One region of the Planococcus shenhongbingii genome, then DNA from elsewhere that is predicted to be linked to it. Evidence: riboswitches for the same ligand, from Rfam matches in the RefSeq annotation. Region 1 holds a riboswitch; the other holds the start of a gene.
The links. A riboswitch is a leader RNA that binds a small molecule or an ion and turns the genes downstream of it on or off. The one in region 1 is predicted to bind cobalamin.
Positions count from the first base shown of each region.

Region 2: linked by a shared signal. The riboswitch ahead of QWY16_RS18385 (acyl-CoA thioesterase) and the one ahead of QWY16_RS15645 (ABC transporter substrate-binding protein) in region 1 are both predicted to bind cobalamin.

Region 1 is NZ_CP129235.1:3,229,547-3,240,369, reverse strand. Features, by position in the region: gene thmT (2-hydroxymuconate tautomerase) at 37-222, opposite strand; gene QWY16_RS15675 (YwhD family protein) at 284-799, shown strand; gene speE (spermidine synthase) at 1,411-2,244, shown strand; gene speB (agmatinase) at 2,248-3,120, shown strand; gene QWY16_RS15660 (antibiotic biosynthesis monooxygenase family protein) at 3,541-4,038, shown strand; gene QWY16_RS15655 (YwiB family protein) at 4,196-4,606, shown strand; gene argS (arginine--tRNA ligase) at 4,603-6,264, shown strand; cobalamin riboswitch at 6,303-6,490, shown strand; gene QWY16_RS15645 (ABC transporter substrate-binding protein) at 6,596-7,570, shown strand; gene QWY16_RS15640 (FecCD family ABC transporter permease) at 7,578-8,555, shown strand; gene QWY16_RS15635 (adenosylcobinamide amidohydrolase) at 8,557-10,017, shown strand; gene cbiB (adenosylcobinamide-phosphate synthase CbiB) at 10,014-10,823, shown strand, end outside.
Region 2 is NZ_CP129235.1:3,789,517-3,800,339, reverse strand. Features, by position in the region: gene QWY16_RS18420 (alpha/beta fold hydrolase) at 1-762, opposite strand, end outside; gene QWY16_RS18415 (cysteine hydrolase family protein) at 905-1,462, shown strand; gene QWY16_RS18410 (class I SAM-dependent methyltransferase) at 1,563-2,303, shown strand; gene QWY16_RS18405 (GNAT family N-acetyltransferase) at 2,371-3,531, shown strand; gene QWY16_RS18400 (MFS transporter) at 3,727-5,028, opposite strand; gene QWY16_RS18395 (undecaprenyl-diphosphate phosphatase) at 5,437-6,264, shown strand; gene QWY16_RS18390 (Nramp family divalent metal transporter) at 6,557-7,828, shown strand; cobalamin riboswitch at 8,025-8,207, shown strand; gene QWY16_RS18385 (acyl-CoA thioesterase) at 8,364-8,849, shown strand; gene QWY16_RS18380 (ribonucleoside-diphosphate reductase subunit alpha) at 8,851-10,823, shown strand, end outside.

The DNA.
Region 1 (10,823 bases):
GCCCGTCACTTTTTGCTAGATCACCTGCGCTTTTCTTTAGATATCACTAAATAGCTTACCTTTAACGCCGTAGTCGGTTTTCTTCATATCTTCAATAAAGACGACTACGTTTTCAACTGGAGCACCAGTGGTTTCGGATACCGCTTCAGTTACTTTCTCGACCAATGCACGCTTTTGATCTTCTGTGCGGCCTTCGAGCATTTTGACAGTTACGTATGGCATAATAGTTACAGCTCCTTTTTTAAAGATACATCAATCATATCAGAACGGGAGGAATGTACACATGGCAAATGAAGAAAAACCAAAACAAAAAGTGGGATTCACAATCATCAAGAACGCTCCGACAGACGGCCATAAAGGCTATGGCATAGGTTCACTGTCTTTGGAAAACGTATCTCCGCTTTTTATTGACATAGAAGAAGGCGAAGCATTTGTTGACATTGGCGCGATGCATGCACGCAGCGAAGTGGAACGCGGCATTAAATTCACTGTGAACCGGGAAGATTCAGCCGGAGGCAAACCGTATTGGCTGGTGTGGATTACCATCGATTTCAATCCGCAAGGCCCTTATTACGCTGGAGTAACGGCTTGCGAAATGGTCGTTAATCGCGAAAAACGCCGGGGTTATAAAATTTTAGCTGACCACGTCAATTTAATGGACAAGTCGATGAAACGGAAAATTATCATTGACCATATGGATGAAGCTTCTAAACGGGTTTTGGCAGAATACTTGAAAAAACACAATCTCGAATTGTGGGAACGCAGTACTGAACAACTTCGTCAAGGGCTGGATGTATAATAAAAATAGGATTTGTACGAATTGTGACATTTGGAAATGCTTTCGACAGGCGGTTGAAGTTGGCCAAAAAAGGAAGTAAACTATAACTACAGCTTTTAAATAGAAAGCTAGGACACCTGAAATGCGGGCAAGTGCCGTGAGCCATTGTGAGAAAACCCAAGCCCAATGCCTCATGTCTCTTTCTCCGCGCTATCAGGATAAAAGGGTTTTCTGTGAAGGGAAAGATTCCCAGTACAGAAAACCTTTTTATTTCGGGCATATTAAGAATTGCATCGGGTAAAGAGGACTATGCATAGAGAAACTCAACTAGGGAAGTTGTATCTCCCTGATTGCTAGTTGATCCAACCGGGTTTTTAAGGCCCGTGGTTTTCCGCTCGAAAAACGGAGACCCTACGGACCTTTAAGCGCGATAAAGAGAAACTCAATCAGGGAAGTTGTACCTCCCTGATTGCTAGTTGATCCAATCGGGCTTTTAAGGCCCGTGGTATTCCGCTCGAAAAGCGGAAACCCTACGGACCTTTAAAGCGCGAAAAATTTATTGCACTTTCATTAAAAAGAATTATACTTTTTTAAGTAGTTTTAAAATGACGGGAAAAGGAGTTTGATTATAGATGGCAGGATTTTGGTATACAGAAAAACAAACCGAGAATTTCGGGATTACGATGAAAATCAATAAAACGCTTCACACCGAGCAAACGGATTTCCAATACTTGGAGATGGCAGAAACGGCTGAATGGGGCAATATGCTCTTCCTTGACGGCATGGTTATGACGTCTGAAAAAGATGAATTCGTTTATCATGAAATGGTGGCGCACGTTCCATTGTTTACTCATCCTAATCCAGAGAACGTTCTGGTTGTTGGCGGCGGAGACGGCGGAGTGATCCGTGAAGTGCTCAAGCATCCTTCTGTTAAAAAAGCGACACTTGTCGATATTGACGGCAAAGTGATCGAGTACTCGAAAAAATTCTTGCCTTCAATCGCATCAGGCCTTGAAGATGCACGTGTTGAAGTGATTGTCGGAGACGGCTTTATGCACATTGCGGAGTCCGAAAACAAATACGATGTCATCATGGTTGATTCAACTGAACCAGTGGGCCCAGCAGTAAACTTGTTCACTAAAGGCTTTTACGCAGGGATTTCCCGCGCATTGAAAGAAGACGGCATTTTCGTCGCACAGTCTGACAACCCTTGGTTCAAAGCAGAATTGATCGAACAAGTACAAAAAGATGTAAAGGAAATTTTCCCGATCACGAAATTGTATTTGGCGAATATCCCGACTTACCCGAGCGGTCTGTGGGCATTCACAATCGGTTCGAAAAAATACAATCCATTGGAAGTGCCAGCTGAGCGTTTCCATGACATCGAAACAAAGTATTATACAAAAGAATTGCACAATGCGGCATTCGTATTGCCAAAATTCGTGAAAGATATGGCAGGCGAATAAACGATGAGATTTGACGAGACATATTCAGGAAAAGTTTTCATCAAAAGCCATCCGAATTACGAAGAATCCAAAGCAGTGCTTTACGGCATGCCAATGGATTGGACGGTAAGTTACCGCCCGGGTTCACGCTTCGGCCCAAACAAAATACGTGAAGTATCTATCGGTTTGGAAGAGTACAGCCCGTATCTGGACCGGGAGCTCGACGATGTGAAATTCTTTGACGCCGGAGATATTCCCTTGCCGTTCGGCAATCCGGAAAAATCCTTGCTTGAAATAGAAACCTATGTCCACACACTTCTTGCTGATGGCAAAATTCCAATGGGTATGGGCGGCGAGCACTTAGTATCATTGCCGGTCATGAGAGCAGTGGCAAGCAAATACAAAGATTTGGCGATTATCCATTTTGACGCGCACACGGACCTTCGTGAAAACTACGAAGGTGAAGAATATTCACATTCCACGCCGATCCGCAAAATTGCAGACCATATCGGGCCGACAAACGTCTATTCATTTGGCATCCGTTCCGGTATGAAAGAAGAATTTGAATGGGCAAAAGAGCAAGGCATGCACATTTCGAAATTCGAAGTGCTGGAGCCGCTGAAAGAAGTTTTGCCGACTCTTGCCGGACGTCCGGTATATGTCACGATCGACATCGATGTACTCGACCCGGCGCATGCGCCAGGAACTGGCACGGTTGATGCAGGCGGCATTACTTCACGTGAGCTGCTCGCATCCATCCACGCAATCGCAGCGTCGGATATCAACGTTGTCGGCTTTGACCTTGTTGAAGTATGTCCAGTTTATGATCATTCGGATCAAACTGCCAATACGGCAAGCAAGTTGATTCGCGAAATGATTTTGGGCTGGGTGAAATAAGAAAAGCGGAGGCGATCGTGCAAAACCTGACGGGCATAAGACGGGCCGGCGAAGTGGTGCACTTTATCACACAGTCGGAACGGCTTATGACCCAAAGGTTTGATCGCCGAAGCTGGACAATAAGAAAAGCGGAAACGCTTTTTCCGCCAATCTCTAATAAAAAAAGCCGGTCTGGAATTTTCCAGGCCGGCTTTAACTTTTTTAAACTAAAAAACTGTGTGAAACAGGCGAATGATCATAGAAATACGTTGAGTGATCATAGAGAGGCCATGAGTGATCATAGAACCGCGAAAACTGATCATAGAACTCCACCGAGTGATCATAGAACCACAATAACTGACCATAGCGCCCCGAAAATAGAATCTCTCCATTAAAAACGGTAAGATAAGAAAGAAACATTAACTGGAAGAGGTGCTGACAATGGAACTATACAAATGGACTGGTCATCGGGACCAGGGCGTGGCAATCCTGGCAGCTATGGCGAATGCGCGGCTTGTGTATTTAGTCGACGGCGAGGAATCGGTATTGCTTTATGAATCAGATGGCGGAGCTCCTTTGCAGGGATTTGAAGCGTATCAGGTGCTGAATGCTGTCGGTGACATCAACGACGGCTATTATGCCGTATTCAATAATATTCCGGTAACGGATGAAGGCCGTGAGCTATTTGAATCGCGTTTCCAAAATAGAGCGGGCATGGTCGAGAAAGAGCCCGGCTTTGCGGCCATCCGCGTGTTGCGCCCTGTCAATTCGGATACGTACATCATCCTGACGTTATGGAAAGACGAGAAGTCGTTTACAGACTGGCAGCAATCACAGGCTTACGGCCACGCTCATGCGAAGCGGGGAACGTCTGAAGGAATCGATAAGAAGCCGAATATCTTTCCTCGTCCTTCTTTTGTGAAAACGTATATCAAATGAAAATGACTTCTTGAAACCACTCCTAATGGGTGGTTTTTTGTCTAGCCAAATTTCAATGCCATTCCTTCAGAGCATAAAATGAAACTTAAATTGAAATAGAACCTTGAATCGGGCTATAATAAAAAGGCTATTGCTATTACATAAAGGAGGCGGCGGAATGCAAAAAGCTGTGAAAATAAAACTCACGACGATTATCCGTCAGCCAGACGCAGAAGAACAGCTGATGGAGTTGTGGTCACACGGCACGCTGACAATAAAAAACGATCTGCGCTACTTGCAGTACGAGGAGCAGCTGGAAGAGCTGTTGATCCGGACCACAGTAAAACTCGGCGAAAACGAAGCTGTGATTATGAGAAGCGGCGGCCTGCAGATGCGGCTACCGTTTTTATTACATAAAGAACAAACAGGGAATTTAACAAATGAGCAAGGCACTTTTATGCTGACGACAAAAGCCCATGAGCTGACGATCAGCGATACACGTTTTAAAGTCCGCTACGATCTGGCAATGGGCTCTGCTCATGCCGGAGAATATGAAATGGAAATCCAATTTATGGAGGGTCAAAAATGAATGCAGTAGAAAAAGTACAGCACGCCATTAAACTGGCAATCAGTGAAGCGGTTCAGAAAGCGGAATTGACGCCTGAACCAGTCGAGGTTTACCTGGAATCACCGAAAGACAAAGCGAACGGCGATTACGCCACAAACATTGCGATGCAATTAGCGCGTGTAGCGAAAAAAGCGCCGCGTGCCATTGCGGAAGCGATTGTCGGAAATCTAGACAAAGAAACAGCGAATATCGAAAAAGTGGATATTGCAGGACCCGGGTTTATTAACATCACGATCAAAAAAGATTATCTGTTGGACGTAGTTAAGACTGTCCTGGAGCAAAAAGAGAATTATGGCCGCACCAATTCAGGGGAAGGTCAGCGGATTCAAGTCGAATTCGTATCTGCCAATCCGACAGGCGACCTGCACCTTGGGCATGCCCGCGGTTCATCGGTTGGCGATTCACTTTGCAACGTACTGGATGTTGCCGGTTACGATGTATCGCGTGAATACTATATCAACGATGCCGGGAACCAAATTAACAATTTGGCGCTGTCTATCGAAGCACGTTATTTTGAAGCGCTTGGCGAACCATTGAATATGCCGGAAGACGGCTACCGCGGCCAGGATATCAAAGACATCGCTGCAGATCTTGTGAAAGAGCATGGCGATAAATTTGTCCATCTTACAAAAGAGGAACGTTTTGAAGCGTTCCGCAAACATGGCTTGAAAGTGGAACTGGCGAAATTGCAACAAGACCTGGCTGATTTCCGTGTTGAATTTGACAGCTGGTTCTCTGAAACTTCTCTATACGAAAAAGGCGAGATTGAAATTGCGCTGAACAAGCTTCGCGAGAACGGCCATATTTACGAAGAAGACGGTGCGACTTGGTTCCGCTCGACGACATTCGGCGATGACAAAGACCGAGTATTGATCAAGAACGACGGTACGTTTACGTATTTGCTGCCGGATATCGCTTATCATGAAGACAAATTGTCCCGTGGTTTTGATAAGCTGATCAATATCTGGGGAGCTGATCACCACGGCTATATCCCGCGCATGAAAGCGGCGATTGAAGCGCTTGGCTATGATCGCGATACGCTTGAAGTGAGCATCATCCAGATGGTTCAGCTGTACAAAGACGGCGAAAAAATGAAGATGAGCAAACGCACCGGGAAAGCAGTAACGATGCGTGAACTGGTTGAATTGGTCGGCTTGGATGCAGTGCGTTATTTCTTCGCTATGCGTTCAGGCGACTCCCATATGGACTTCGACTTGGATCTGGCTGTATCACAATCCAACGAAAACCCGGTTTATTATTCACAATATGCCCATGCGCGAATCTGCTCGATTTTGCGCCAAGCGGAAGAGCAAGGATTCTTAGCTTCCACAGATAACTTAGATCTGCTGGCTTCGGAAAAAGAAATCGATGTCCTGAAGAAAATCGGTGACTTCCCTCAAGTTGTGGCAGATGCTGCAAAACTGCGTGCGCCGCATCGCGTGACTACTTATATCCAGGAATTGGCGGCTCAATTCCACAGTTTCTATAATGCCAATAAAGTATTGGATGCTTCAAATGCGGAACTGACAACTGCGCGCCTTGCGCTGATCACAGCTGTTAAAACTACTTTAGCTAATGCGCTGAAATTAGTTGGAGTTTCCGCTCCTGACAAAATGTAAGAGACACGAAAAGAATTTCGTGTATAATAAAGATAATTTGATAATTCAATCATAAAGGTGCTTATGTCTAAGAACATGAGTTAAAAGGGAAGCCGGTTCGATTCCGGCGCGGTCCCGCCACTGTAAGTGAGAGCTATCTGCAAATAAGCCACTGAAGCAACGCTTTGGGAAGGTGCAGCAAGCAATAATCACAAGCCAGGAGACCTGCCTTTATGAGAACGCCCACTAAGCCTGCGAGGACCGGCTGGATGCACACGTTTTTTTATGTCGTCCTTTCAATCTCCCGCAGTGCCTGTGGGAGATTTTTTATATTATAAAAGGGGATGTCGAGATGAAGAAGTTTTGGAAGTTTGGAGCAAGTGCAGGAGTGGCAGCAATGCTGTTAGCAGGATGCGGCGGACAAGAGGCACCTGCAGGAGAAAATGCGGAAACACCGGCAGACCCGCCGAAAGAAGTGGCAGAAACTGAATTTCCAGTAACTATGAAGGACGCAATGGGAGAAGAAGTCGTAATCGAAGAAGAACCGAAAGCGATCGTTTCCATGGTGCCGTCAAATACAGAAATCGCTTATGAACTCGGATTGGGAGAAAAAATGGTCGGGGTATCCGATTTTGATAATTATCCGGAAGAAGCTGCAACTGTTGAGAAAATCGGCGGGCAGGAATTTAATGTTGAAAAAATCATCAGCTTGCAGCCGGACTTGGTATTGGCCCATGAATCAGGTGTGGGCGTCGGCGAGGCTGGACTTCAGCAATTGCGTGATGCCGGCATTAAAGTATATGTCGTCCAGGAAGCCCAAAGTTTTGACGAAGTATATGACACAATGACGATTATTGGACAAGCAACCGGTACAATGCAAGAAGCGGATGCACTCGTTTCTGAAATGGAAGCACAAGTAGATGAAATCGAAGAACAAGCGGGCAAAATCGAAGAACCCAAAAAAGTATTTGTTGAAGTAGGCAGCGATCCGGAAATTTATACAACCGGCAGCGGAACGTTCATGGATGAAATGCTGGACATCATCAACGCGGAAAACGCGGCTGGTGACCTGGAAGGATGGGTCAGCATGGACCCGGAAGCGATTGTCGAAGCCAATCCGGATGTGATTGTGTCAACAGAAGGTGCTTACGTGCCGGATGCGGTTGAAAAAATCAAAGCGCGCAGCGGCTTTGCTGAAGTGACGGCAGTCAAAGAAGATGCGGTTTATAATGTTGATTCGGATAAAGTTACCCGTTCTGGCCCGCGCCTGACAGAAGGCTTGATGGAAATGGCACAAGCTGTTTATCCTGAGGTTTTCAGTGAGTAAAAACAGCCTGGCCTATATCGTCTCTTTCATTCTATTGGGAGGGGCTGTACTGCTGGGAGTAACGGTCGGCACGGTTTCCATTTCGCCGGAAGTGCTGTGGAACCCTGAGTCGGATGAAACAGCTGCCAATATTTTGTGGAATATCCGGATGCCGCGCGTGGTTCTGGCAGGTTTAGTAGGTGCAGCGCTGGCAATTGCCGGTGCTGCATTCCAAGGCTTGCTTAAAAACCCGCTGGCCGATCCTTACACTTTAGGAGTGTCATCCGGTGCCTCAGTCGGCGCTGTGATGACGCTCTTTTTCGGCATTTCAGTCCCGTTTTTAGGGAATTATACTTTGCCGGTAATGAGCATGCTGGGTGCATTATTGACGATGTTCGCAGTAATGGGTTTTGCTAAATTGGTCGATCGTTCCATGAAAATGGAAACTGTCATTTTGACAGGAATCATTTTCAGTTCGTTTCTCGGTTCTGTCATATCCTTGATGATAGCGCTGACGGGAGAAGAGCTTCGGCAAATCATCGGCTGGCTTCTTGGCAGTGTATCGATGCGAGGCTGGCCCTATGTGCAAATGGCCTTGCCGTTTATCCTCATCGGATCCTTCTTGCTTTGGCTAAACCGGCGTGAGTTGAATGCCATGCTGTTCGGGGAAGAACGGGCACAGCATTTGGGAGTCGACGTGAAAAAAAGGAAAATGATGATTCTCATCAGCGGATCCATTCTGACTGGAGCGGCTGTAGCGGTTTCGGGAACAATCGGCTTTGTTGGCTTGGTTGTGCCGCATATGACCCGGCTCGTATGGGGTTCGGATCATCGGCATGTATTGCCGCTGTCTTTTATCAACGGTGCCGCGTTATTGATCATCTGTGATTTGGTGTCACGGACGATCATTTCACCGACAGAATTGCCAATTGGGGTAATTACCGCATTTATCGGAGCACCGGTTTTTGCGTTTATCTTTTTCCGGCAGCGGAAAGGAGTGGCTTGATATGTTGAAAATAACAAAGTTGATGGGTGGATACGGAGATAAGAACATCGTCGATGATGTTTCTTTCCAAGTTTCAAAAGGCTCGATGCTTGGGATTTTGGGGCCGAACGGCAGCGGAAAATCCACGATGATGAAATTAATCAGTGGGGTGCTGCCTTTAAAGAGCGGGAAAATTGAAATTGAAGAAAAGCCGATCACTGATTTTGGAGCGAAAGAACTTGCCAGGCAAATGGCCGTTTTGCCACAGCTTCATGCGCATGCATTTGCCCATACGGTCCGTGAAACGGTATCGCTTGGAAGATATCCGCATCAAAGCGGCTGGTTTTCTTCCTGGTCTGAAGAAGATGAAATGGCTGTAACAGAAGCCATGCGCTTGATGAACATCACGCATTATGAGAATACACAAATCGACCGCTTATCAGGAGGAGAGCAGCAGCGCGTTTTCGTGGCACAAGCATTGGCCCAAAATGCGAAAATCCTGCTGCTCGATGAACCGACCAACCATTTGGACATCAACCATCAAAAAGAACTGCTTGATACCATTAAAAAGCAAGCGATTGAAAAAGAATTGACGGTTGTGTCGATTTTCCATGACATCAATATTGCGTCCATGTATTGCGATCAACTATTGCTGCTGGACCATGGCAAGATTATCCGTATGGGGGAGCCGCATGAAGTCGTGCGGGAACAGGATATTGAAGCCGTATACCGGACGCGGGTCAGCAACCATCCACATCCAGAGCTTCCAAAACCGCAAGTCACGCTGCTTCCAGGAATAAAGCGGCAGACAGAAGAATGGGCAATCCGTGCAGAAGACTTTGCAGTTTCGCCGAATATGGTACTTTACCAAAGTGAAGTTCCTTTGAAAACCGTATCTTCAGCGGTAATCAATGCCGGAGCCGGTTGGTTCCGGACATTCATTAATCGGCATGTGGACATGAATTATAATATCGATGACAGTTTGATGGAAATGACAGGATTCATTGAAGAGTTGGGTTTTAAACCTACAGATACTGTCGGAATGATGACTGCTGTACAAACCCAGGATGCTATCGTGAAGGAGTACAAGGCTTCTTTTGGTTCCATCGTCATTGCGGTGACTGCAGGAATTGGAAACGCAGTGGATGTCTCGAAGGCACTTGAACGTGCCGTGCAAGTTGGCACAATCAATACATGGATTATGGTCAATGGCAAATTATCGGATGAAGCTTTTATCCAAGCGATGATTACCGCTACGGAAGCCAAAACAAAAGCGCTTCATCTTGAAGGTGTAATGGATCCGCTGACAAATACATTAGCGACAGGAACTTCGACTGACAGCTGTTTGGTCGCTGCTACGCAGCAGGGTGAACATTTGCCATATGCCGGCCCGATCACCGAGCTTGGAAAGTTGATCGGAGCAGGGGTGTTTGAATGTACGGTGGAAGCAATCGGCTTATACCGTGAGGCGAAAAAGGCATGATCAGCCACATTTTTGCCATTGGGCTTGCTCTCATAATCGACCGGATTGTCGGAGATCCGCATGGGTGGCCACATCCGGTCCGGTGGCTGGGAGCATTGATATTAAAGCTGACAGCCAAGTGGAACCATCCTCCGAATGCTTTTCGCAACGGTTTTTCCCTCATCTTCGCCACCGTTGTAGCAGCTTTTGGAACGGCTTATCTATTGGTTTCGGGAGCATATGCCCTTCACTGGAGTTTGGGCTTTCTCATCGAAACACTTTTAATCGCTTCCGGCCTTGCACAAAAAAGCTTGCGTGATGCGGCAGAAGAGGTTTACCAGCCGCTGATTCAAAAGGATTGGAGCCGGGCGAGGGAAAAGTTGTCCTGGATTGTCGGGCGTGACACCGCCAATTTAGATGAAAGTGAAATTACCCGCGGTGTTGTCGAAACCGTATCAGAAAATACGAGCGACGGCATTACGGCACCACTGTTTTGGGCATTTTTGCTAGGTGCACCCGGGTTATGGCTGTATAAAGCAGTCAATACTTGCGACTCGATGGTGGGCTATAAAAATGAGGAGTTTGCGCAGTTTGGCTATGCCTCCGCACGCCTGGATGATGCCTTGAATTTCATTCCAAGCCGCATGACAGGGGCGCTGATTCTACTGGCTACCAAAAACAAACGAAATTTAACGGTGCGTCAGCGTTTTGCGGAATGGGCACGGGACGCCGTCAAGCATCCAAGCCCGAACAGCGGCTGGCTGGAAGCAGCAACTGCCGTTCAACTGGGCATAGAACTCGGCGGTGTCAATACATACAAAGGAGTC
Region 2 (10,823 bases), 560 kb from region 1:
CACCGTCAAATCTTTCACAGCGGCCTTTAATTGGGAAATTCCCAGAGTCCTTGCCGCCTTTAACTCCTGAGGCGAATCACCGTACACCAACAGCAACGGCATGCTGATTAAAGGGTACACTTCTGTAAAAGGCTCTTGAAAAAATGCCTTGATAATCGACAATACCGTAAATTTGGAAGCCAGCAACTCGAATTCACCTTTCTCATTTTGATGAAAAATCGTTTTGACGCCGTTTTCCTTAACAGCGTTCCATTTCTTGGTGTAGTGCTTGTACTCCTCACTCACTTCCGCCCAAGTCCGAAAAGAAGAATGGTCCATATAATTGTTCCAGCCGGAAAGCGTGTAATCGAACGTCATTTCAGGCTGGTTCTGTGGAAACGTAAAACCGCCATCAAGCAAAATAATTCCGAGTACTTTCTTCGGGTAATGCCTCGCAAAATGCAAAGCAGCGTCTGCTCCCCAGGAATGCCCCATCACGAAAAACGGTTTATCCGAGAGCTGCTGCAGCACGCGGTCAAACCAAACCGCCAAATTCGAAAAAAAATAAGCTTCTTCCTTTTCAAATGGTCCTGTTTTTCCGTGTCCCGGACTATCCAGTACAATCAGGTAGAACTGTTTTTCCAATAGGGGAATCAGCCCACTGAAACTGTACAGTCCGCTGCCTGCCAATCCGTGGAAACAGACCAAAACCGGATTGCTTTTGTCGCCGTATTGCCAACAGTTCACTTCTTGTTGATCAATCAGTAACTTTAGGTTTTCCATTGCCCAGCCCTCCGTTGATTAAGCTTCTTCTCTCTATTTTATTTCGTGTACTATTCAAGGAATCCTGCTGCAGCCAACAAAAAGGATTTTGGCATTGAAAAGAAGAAAGGATAAAGCACTAAGCTTTTTAGGAGGAAGACAGATGGAAAATGAAAAAACCGCTTTGATTTTAGTCGATGTACAAAAAGCTTTTGACGATCCAGAATGGGGCCAGCGAAACAATCCGGAAGCAGAAGAAAATATGGAGAGAATTTTAAAAAGGTGGCGAGAAAAAGGTGGCTTCACAATCCATATTCAACACCAATCGGAAAATCCCGAGTCCCTCTTCCATCCGGCTAAAGAGAGTTTCGCTATAAAAAAATCGGTGCTGCCGGTTAATGATGAGCCGGTCATTACTAAAAAAGTGAACAGTGCATTTATCGGAACGGATCTGGAACAGCAATTGAAAGCGAACAGAATCACTGCTGTCATCATTGCCGGTTTAACCACGCCGCATTGTGTCTCCACCACGACGAGAATGAGCGGAAATCTGGGGTTTAACACCTACCTTGTTTCGGATGCCACGGCAGCATTCGCCATGACAGACCAAAACGGCGTTCACTATGACGCCGAAACGGTGCATGCCATTTCGCTGGCTACTTTGCACGAGGAATTCGCGACAGTTCTGACAACGGAACAATTAATAGAAAGGTTGGGCTAAATCAAGGTGAAATGAAGTTGGAAAGACGACAAAAGTGAACTTTTCCGTAAATCCTTTATGAACAGCTGCAAAGAAAAATAAGCTGAAGGAGCTTAATAAAATGACAGAACAAGAATTTTACGACAAAGTAGGCAAAACAAATGGGTGGGATTTCAGCAGCATCCAATGCCTTTCGGAAGGCATCGGCTGGGATTTTTATGAAGAGGTGGTGAAAAGGGCTTCAGTTTCAGACATTCTGCTCGATATCGGCACCGGAGGAGGAGAAAAGGTTCTGGACATCGCTTCTTCTTTTTCTTTGGTGATCGGCATCGACAATTCAAAGGAAATGGTTCAGACGGCCCGTGCTAATCTGGTGAAATCTTCTGCACAAAACGTCCGATTTTTCCAACAGCCAGCAGAAGATCTCCAGTTCCCGAATGGCTTTTTTGACATAGCATCAAGCAGGCATTGTTCGTTTGATTCCAGCCAAGTCGCCAAAGTATTGAAAAAAGGAGGCTGGTTCTTGACCCAGCAAGTCAGTGAAGGCGACAAATCAAACTTGAAGCAGGCATTCGGCCGTGGCCAATGTTTTGGAGAACAAGACGGAACCTTAAAAGAGAACTGCATAAAAGAGCTGCAGACAGCCGGTTTTTCCAAGGTTGAGGCCTATGATTACAATTCCGATGAATACTTCCGAACGCCGGAAGACTTAATTTTCCTTTTAACCCATACGCCGATCATCCCCGACTTTGGAGAACAAGAAGGCGACTTGGAATCTTTGAATGCCTTTATTGAAAATAACCGAACCGAAAAAGGAATCCGCACCAATTCCAAGCGGTTTTTGGTGATCGCGAAAAGATAAGTTGAACCAATCGTGGCTTTTACGGACAATAGGTTTCGCTGAAAGAAGCGGGGAAAGGAGTCGTCATATGAAAAAAGTCAACAAAGGGCGCTTTGCCTATTACATAGCAGAGCCCGCAGCGGGAAAAGGAACGGGATTGACTGTCATTTTCTATCACGGCTGGGGCACTTGCGCTAAAAATTATTTGGACTTAGCAGGGAAAATAGCTGAAGAAGGATATGTGGCCATTGTACCGGAGCTTGTATACCATGACACACGACATCCAGTGGAAAATCCTTTTCGGCAAGAAACCGTGCAAGAATACTTTTGGAAAACGATTTTCGAAAGCATTGATGAATTTGAAGAATTCATGCAAGAACTTGGCATTCTCGCATCGAAAACAATTGTTGCCGGCAATTCGATGGGCGGCTTTATCGCAGCCGGTATTATGGCACGGCATAAGCAGCTCGGCGGTTTAGCTAGCATCAACGGTTCCGGCTCTTTCCTGCTGATGGAAAGGGTTTTTCGGAAAAGAGACCGGCGGCCTGGCATAGCACTGGAGGCAGAGCGGTTATGGAAAAAATATGATCCGCTCGAACAGCAGATACCTACTGCGCCCGTCCTGCTTCTTCACGGAAAAGCGGATCAGACCATTCCAGTCGAAGGGCAAATGCATTATTATCAATACCTTACGGAAAAAAATGGATTTCAAAATGTACAGTTTAAATTATATGAAGGCGTGAATCACCAATTCACCGATGCAATGGCCGCGGATTTTTTGGCGTGGCTCGATAATCGGAACCAACATGAGCTGGTTTTGAAAGAACTGGTTTCTCCATGTATTTCCCAAGAAATAAAGGAATTATTGGGCTATGTGACTTCACTGGAAAAAATAGAATCCGAATACGTAAAATATTTGGATGCAGCTAACCGGAAGTTATATGGCTTTGAACTGGAAGGGGAAATTGTCAGCTGTCTGGGGGTAGAATTCCAAGACGGAAACCAGATTGAAATCAAACACATAGCGATTATGCCGGATGCAAGGGAGAAACTCATCGGCAGCTCTATGATCCAAGCGGTCTTCGACAAACATTCACCCTATGTCATGGTTGCGGAAACAGATCAAGATGCAGTGGGATTTTACCGAAAAAATGGTTTTACTATTGCAAGCCTCGGAGAAAAATATCCAGGCATCGAACGGTTTTGGTGTGAAAGAAAAATGGTAGTGGAACAAACGCCGATATCCTGACTTCCATTCGAATTGGTTAATTCCTGGTTTTTCTTACATTGAAAGAATTGCATTTTCAACATGCGACTGGTTTCACAGAGGGTTCGCTGAATTGTCAATTGGACCGGAACAAATGGAGTTCTGAATGCGTCAACTATATGTTGAATCGCTGCTTTGCGTTGCGGCAATTTTTAAGGGTTGATGTGAAAAACACCTTTACTTCAAAAGTAAAGGTGTAGCTTGTTCGGGAATCTTCAATTTTTCCTGCTGTTTTTGGCCGGTCTGCTTTACCGGTGGGCTCGCCGCTAAAGCAGCGAACATGCCCAGCACTGGGAAGAGCATGATTATCCACAAAATCCCGGTATAACCGCCGAACTGGTCGAACGCAATAGCAAGCGGCATCGGCCCCAATGCTGAACCGGTAACAATCATTGCGACTGAAATACCGCTGATGCTGCCGATATGCTTGCGGCCGAAGTAATTGGGCCATACAACTGCCATGACAATTCGCTCGATCCCCATGCTGACTCCCCAGATGATGCCGAAGACAATGGCGGCGGAAAGCGCGGAAGTGTTTTGCAGCAGCAGCAGCGACACAATTTCACCTGCAAATACGACTGCCAGCATATATTGCACTTTGATCTTTTCGAGGAGAATGCCGGTCAGGAAAGTGACCGGAAGACCAATGAGTGCCGTTAAACTTAATACACTTGCGGCTGCTTCAAGTGACAGGGATTTTTCAGAGAAAATCGAAACCAAATGGAACGTCAGGCCGGAATTGACAATCCCGGGAATTACAGCGCAGAGGAGAAGCAGCCAGAATGCTTTTGTTTTTGAAGCTTCTTTTACGGTCCAACTGGTTTCCACAATCGGCGTGCTATTTTTCCCGCCTTTTGCGGAGCTGCCGTTATCCGGCAGCAATCCCATGTCTTCCGGAGAGTTTTGGATGAGGAAGAAAGCAAGAGGAGTAAAGCAGACGACGATGATTACTCCAAGGATCAGCCACGAAGCGCGCCATCCGAAAGCATCGATTAGCCAAACATTTAATAACGGAAAAGCCGCGGAACTGACCAAGCCGCCAATTGCTGCAATGCTGATGGCTCGCCCTCTTTTTTTGACAAACCATTGAGGAATAAGCGAGCTTGAAATAAGGCCCATGGACCCCTGGCCGAGCAACCGGATGAAAAAGAAGCCGATAAACAGCATGACAAGACTGGTGACAAAACTATTGAAAAAACAAGCAACAGCCAGTGCCAGCGAAACAATGACCGCCATTTTTCTAGAGCCGTTTCTGTCAATCAGCCGGCCGATAAAAAACAGCAGAAACCCTGCTGCTAATGTGGCGGAGGAGTATACAGCAGTAACCGTTGAACGGCTCCAGCCGAATTCGCTTATATAGTAATCGATGAAAATCGCATTGGAATAGGTTTGTCCGGGACCTGAAAAAAACTGGGACAGCGCAGCAAGCGCGATGATTACCCAGCCGTAATGAAAAGAGTAGCCTGTCTGTTGTTTCATTGTGCATCTCCATTTTAAACCTCTAAATAAGGCCGTTTTATTGAAAGTGAAAGCCATAAATATATCAAAATCACAATTTATTATCATAACATAATTGAAATATATTAAAAGTATTTGATTTTATTTAAGATAAAGTAAAATGATTCAGAAATTTAATATTTTTAAATAACGTTCATATACTTCTTTAAAATATTTTTATAACATGCACATTTTGAGTTGCTCGATGTAAATGACTTTAAAAAAGTGTATGATTAAACAGATTAACCGTTTAAAATAATTATGAGTGAACACAGCGGCCTAGATTGGAAGCTTTGAGGCTTCCATATTTTTTCGGCAATTTTCCACCGGTTGCCTAGTTTCAGAGTTTATATACAACATTAATCATTTGATTTTAAAGGAGAAAAGAACATGCAGTTATGGGAATTAGTTGTTGCAATGATATTAGGGATTGTTGAAGGGCTGACAGAATTTGCTCCGGTTTCTTCAACGGGTCACATGATCATCGTCGATGACATTTGGCTACAGTCAAAAGAGCTGTACACAGAGCCGGTAGCGAATACATTTAAAGTAGTCATTCAATTAGGTTCGATTTTAGCGGTAGTCATCGTTTTTAAAGACCGATTTAAAGATTTGCTTGGACTGGATAGAAAAGCGACAGCAGGGAAAAAGCAGCGCCTTAGTTTAACAAAAGTGATTGTTGGATTAATCCCGGCCGGCGTACTGGGACTGTTATTTGAAGATTACATAGATGAGTATCTGTTTTCTGTAGAAACGGTTGTGATCGGACTTGTTGTTGGAGCGATTCTCATGTTGATCGCAGATTTTGTCACGAAAAAGAAACCTCATCATACTGAAACGGTTGATAAAATGACATACAAGCAAGCATTAGGTATGGGTCTTTTCCAATGTCTTGGACTATGGCCTGGATTCTCGCGTTCCGGTTCTACAATTTCCGGAGGTGTTTTGCTGAGAATGAGCCACCATTCTGCAGCTGACTTTACGTTCATCATGGCGGTGCCGATCATGCTTGGCGCCAGTGGGTTGTCGCTGATTAAAAACTGGCAATATTTCACCATGGACGCTTTGCCGTTCTTTACGGTCGGCTTTGTCAGTGCCTTCATCGTCGCGCTGGTCGTCGTTAAATTTTTCCTGAAGTTGATCGACAAAATCAAATTGGTGCCTTTTGCGATTTACCGCCTGGTGCTTGCAGCATTGATTTATATATTCTTTCTGTAAGGGCTGACGGACAACAGTCCTCTACGGCTCAAAAAAACCTAATCTTCTCTTTGAGAAGGTTAGGTTTTTTATTGCGAAAAAATTGAAGAAGCCCTCTCCTGTGGAGAGAAAGCTGCTCGCTTTTCCTTTCATATAAAATTTTTGAAAATTCTTTCAATTAAACACATAATTGTCTATAATGAATTCAATCAACCAACTGAATGTCTATTCATTACAAAAAGCCAACCAGTAGTATTTTCAGCTAAGGTATTTTTTATTTACTGAAAACTATAACGTATAGGGAGGTTTTTGAATGTCTACAGTTCAAAGCACTGAAAAATCAGCACCTGCTATACCACGTACGTTGAAAGAGAAAGCCAAAATGGTCGGGCCGGGATTTGTAACCGCTGCAACAGGAGTGGGAACCGGCGATTTGATTGCAGCTCTTGTCGCTGGGGCGGCTTTTGGCATGACGCTCGGATGGGCTATTCTGCTCGGTTCATTGTTCAAGTTTTATTTCACAGAAGGCATGGGACGCTGGCAGCTGGCCACAGGAAAGACCATTCTGGAAGGCTGGCATTCGCTTGGAAAGTGGGCAACGGGTTATTTCGGCGTCTATTCCATCATTTGGGGATTCAGTTACGGGGCAGCTGCGATGTCGACGAGCGCCATTATGATGGTAACGATGTTTCCCATTATGCCCCTATGGGCTTGGGCAGTCATTCATGGCTTAGCTGGACTTGCATTGGTGCTGTTCGGCCATTATGAACTTTTTGAAAAAGTGATGACGCTCATGGTCGGCCTCATGTTTGTCACGGTTGTCGGTTCAGCAGTAATTCTTCTGCCGGATATCGGAAATATCGTGAGCGGTTTTGTGCCGCGGACCGGCGGCAGTTCGCTGCTGCTAGTTTTAGGGCTGCTCGGCGGGGTAGGCGGAACGATTACGATGGCGTCATACGGCTATTGGATTCGTGAAAAGAATTGGGTGGGCAAAGCTTGGATTCCGATGATGAGAGTGGATTCCGCTACCGGGTACATCATTACCGCAATTTTCACCTTGTCTCTGCTAGTCGTCGGAGCGGAATTTTTATTCGGTACCGGCATTGAAATTAATGGAGAAGAAGGGTTAATAGCGTTATCCGGTTTATACAGCGAGCAGTTCGGTTCTTTTGCCCGCTGGCTGTTCTTGATTGGTGCCTGGTCTGCAGCGTTTTCATCTTTATTGGGTGTGTGGAACGGCGTGCCGTATCTGTTTGCGGACTTTGTCCGAATGGTAGGCAAAAAAGGTGCGGCGTCAGATGAACCGGTTTCTAAGAAAGATCCGGCATACCGTTTTTATCTTTTATGGCTGACATTTCCGCCGATGGTTCTGCTGTTTTTCGGCCAACCGGTGCTTCTTGTTATCTTATACGGTGCGCTGGGCGCTTTGTTCATGCCATTTCTGGCGATCAGCCTAATGCTTCTGCTCAATTCGAAACGGGTGGACCAAGGATTCAAGAATGGATGGGTCACCAATACCGTTTTAACAGCATGTGTCATTGTCTTTGTTTATTTGGGGGCCATTGAACTGCTTAAATTGTTTTAACTGAAAAACAGAATCTTGCCTCGAGTAGATTTTATAGATAGCGGTAAAGTAATTAAGAAGGCCCGAAAGCAGGAAAAGGTGCTGACGGGCTTTTTGCCATTCAGATTTGGAATATAGGCTTGTAAAAGGAAAAAATCTGGTTTATAGTTTATAAATACAGTATTTAGTAAATTGTATAAAAAACAACACTATATGTAGTGAAACCAATAACAATGGTGCCTGAAAAGGCTTAATAGGGAATCCGATGAAAAACCGGAGCTGTACCCGCAACTGTAAGTGCTGACGAACTATGGCAATCCACTGTCCAATCAATGGACGGGAAGGACATAGTGTAGGAAGACGCATGAGCCAGGAGACCTGCCATCGTTATAAGTTAATGACCTTCTCCGGGAGCTGGGAGGTATAACGAAGGTACTCTGCGCGGTGCAGCGGCTTTTTGCCTGTTTCCGCCTGATTATTTACGTTTATCCAACCCATCCTCTCGCCCGAGAAGATGGGTTTTTTGTTTGCCCAAATACCGACTGGAGGATGAAAGATGACACAGCAAATCACAGCAAGCAGATCGCGGACGATTCAGACTAAATTGGTGCTGCCGCCGGATACCAATCATATGGGAACGATTTTCGGCGGGACGGTGCTTAGCTATATCGACGAAATTGCCGCCATTACGGCCATGAAACACAGCGGAAAAGCCGTGGTGACTGCCTCAATTGATACGGTGAATTTCCTGTCGTCCGCACGGGTCGGCAATGTGCTGCTTCTGGAAGGGGTTGTGATTTCCACTGGGCGGACTTCGATGGAAGTTTATGTGAAAGCGGAATGCCAAAACATTGAAACAGGAGAGAAAACGTTGACGACGACCGCCATCCTGACAATGGTGGCAGTGAGCGAAGATGGAAAACCGACGCCGGTTCCCGGTGTAGTTCCGGAAACGGAAAATGAGAAGCAGCTGTTCCAAAGTGCGCAAGAGCGCAAACAGCGCCGCATGAAAATTAATGAATTTGCAAAGGAGCTGGTTTGAAATGAATTCAATAATTTATTCGAAAACAGATGCAGTCGCGAAAGCTTTATTGCGGGCGAGAGATGTCTATAAGTTGGAGACAGCCGATATGCTTGAGAAAGTGGAAAGCATGGAGTGGCCAGTTAAAGGGGAACAATCCCTGATTTATGCACTCAACCGCATCTCCATGGCGGAACCGGATTGGACATTCGTCGCAGCGGAACTTTATTTAAACAACTTATACGAAAAAGCTGCGAAAAATCGGGGTTTTCAGGCGGAACTGAAGTACGGAAATTTCTATGGGCTGGTGAAAACTCTTAGTGAAATCGGTATTTATTCAGGAGACTTGCTGAAGCGCTATTCGGAAGAAGAAATCGAAGTGCTCGGGAAAGAAATCAATGCGGAACGGGATCTTTTGTTTAATTACATCGGCTTGTTTTTACTGGCAGACCGCTATTTGGCGAAGGATTACGAAGGGAATTTGTATGAGCTGCCGCAGGAACGTTTTCTGGTCATTGCAATGACTTTGATGCAGAACGAACCAAAAAACAAGCGGCTGGATTTGGTGAAAGAAGCTTACTGGGCAATGAGCAATCTCTATATGACAGTTGCGACGCCGACGCTGTCCAATGCCGGCAAAAGTTTTGGACAGCTGTCGTCCTGCTTTATCGATACGGTGGATGATTCGCTTGACGGCATTTACTTGAACAACTGGGACATCGCGCGCCTCAGCAAAGACGGCGGCGGCATCGGCGTCTATTACGGAAAAGTGCGGGCGCTCGGATCCGACATCAAAAAGTTCAAAGGCAATTCGTCGGGCGTCATTCCGTGGATCCGTTTGGTCAACGACACAGCGGTCAGTGTCGACCAGCTCGGGCAGCGCCAAGGCGCCGTAGCGATTTACCTGGATGTGTTCCACAAAGACATCATGAACGGCTTCTTGGATTTGAAAACCAACAACGGCGACGAGCGCCGGAAAGCGCATGATATTTTCACAGGCGTGGCGATTCCGGATCTGTTCATGGAAAAACTGAAGGAAACCGACGGCAGCGGCCGCAGCACCGGTGAATGGCATACATTCTGTCCTCATCAGGTGAAACAGATTATGGGCTGGAAAGACGAGGCGGGGACGGCGCTTGGGTTGGAAGATTTCTATGACGAAACCGATGTGAAGCATTTCACGGAGAAATATGAAGAAGCGCTTGCCAATCCTTTATTGCCAAGGAAGACGTACCGGGCGATGGACATCATGGCGCGCATCATGGTGTCGCAGCTTGAAACCGGCACGCCGTATATGTTCTACCGCGACGAAGTCAATCGCCAGAACCCGAACAAGCACCTGCGCGGCAAAGGGCTTACGTCAATTTACTGCAGCAATTTGTGCAGCGAAATCGCTCAAAATATGTCAGCGACAACCATCAAGAAAGAATACACAGATGAAGACGGCAACCTTGTGATGATCCGCAAACCGGGCGATTTTGTCGTCTGCAACTTGTCGTCGATCAACTTGCCGCGCGCTGTGAAAGCGGATGTGCTCGAGCGGCTGATTCCGATCCAGATGCGCATGCTCGATAACGTCATCAACTTGAACACGATTTCCGTTGGTCAGGCCGATGCGACGAATAAAAAATATAGAGCAGTTGGTTCAGGAACTTTCGGATGGGCACATTTACTCGCGCTTGAAGGCATCCATTGGGAAACCGAGGAAGCTGTCATGTTCGCGGATAAATTGTACGAAGAAATTGCTTACCATACGATTCGCTCTTCGATGGAGCTCGCTAAGGAAAAAGGCGCTTACCGCGAATTTACCGGATCGGAATGGCAGACCGGTGAATATTTTGAACGCAAAAATTACACCAGCGAACGCTGGAATGAACTGCAAAAAGAAATCGCGGAAAACGGCGTCCGCAACGGTTGGATGATGGCAGTGGCGCCAAATTCATCAACTGCAAAAATCGGCGGCTCGACGGATGGCATCGACCCGCTGTATGCCGT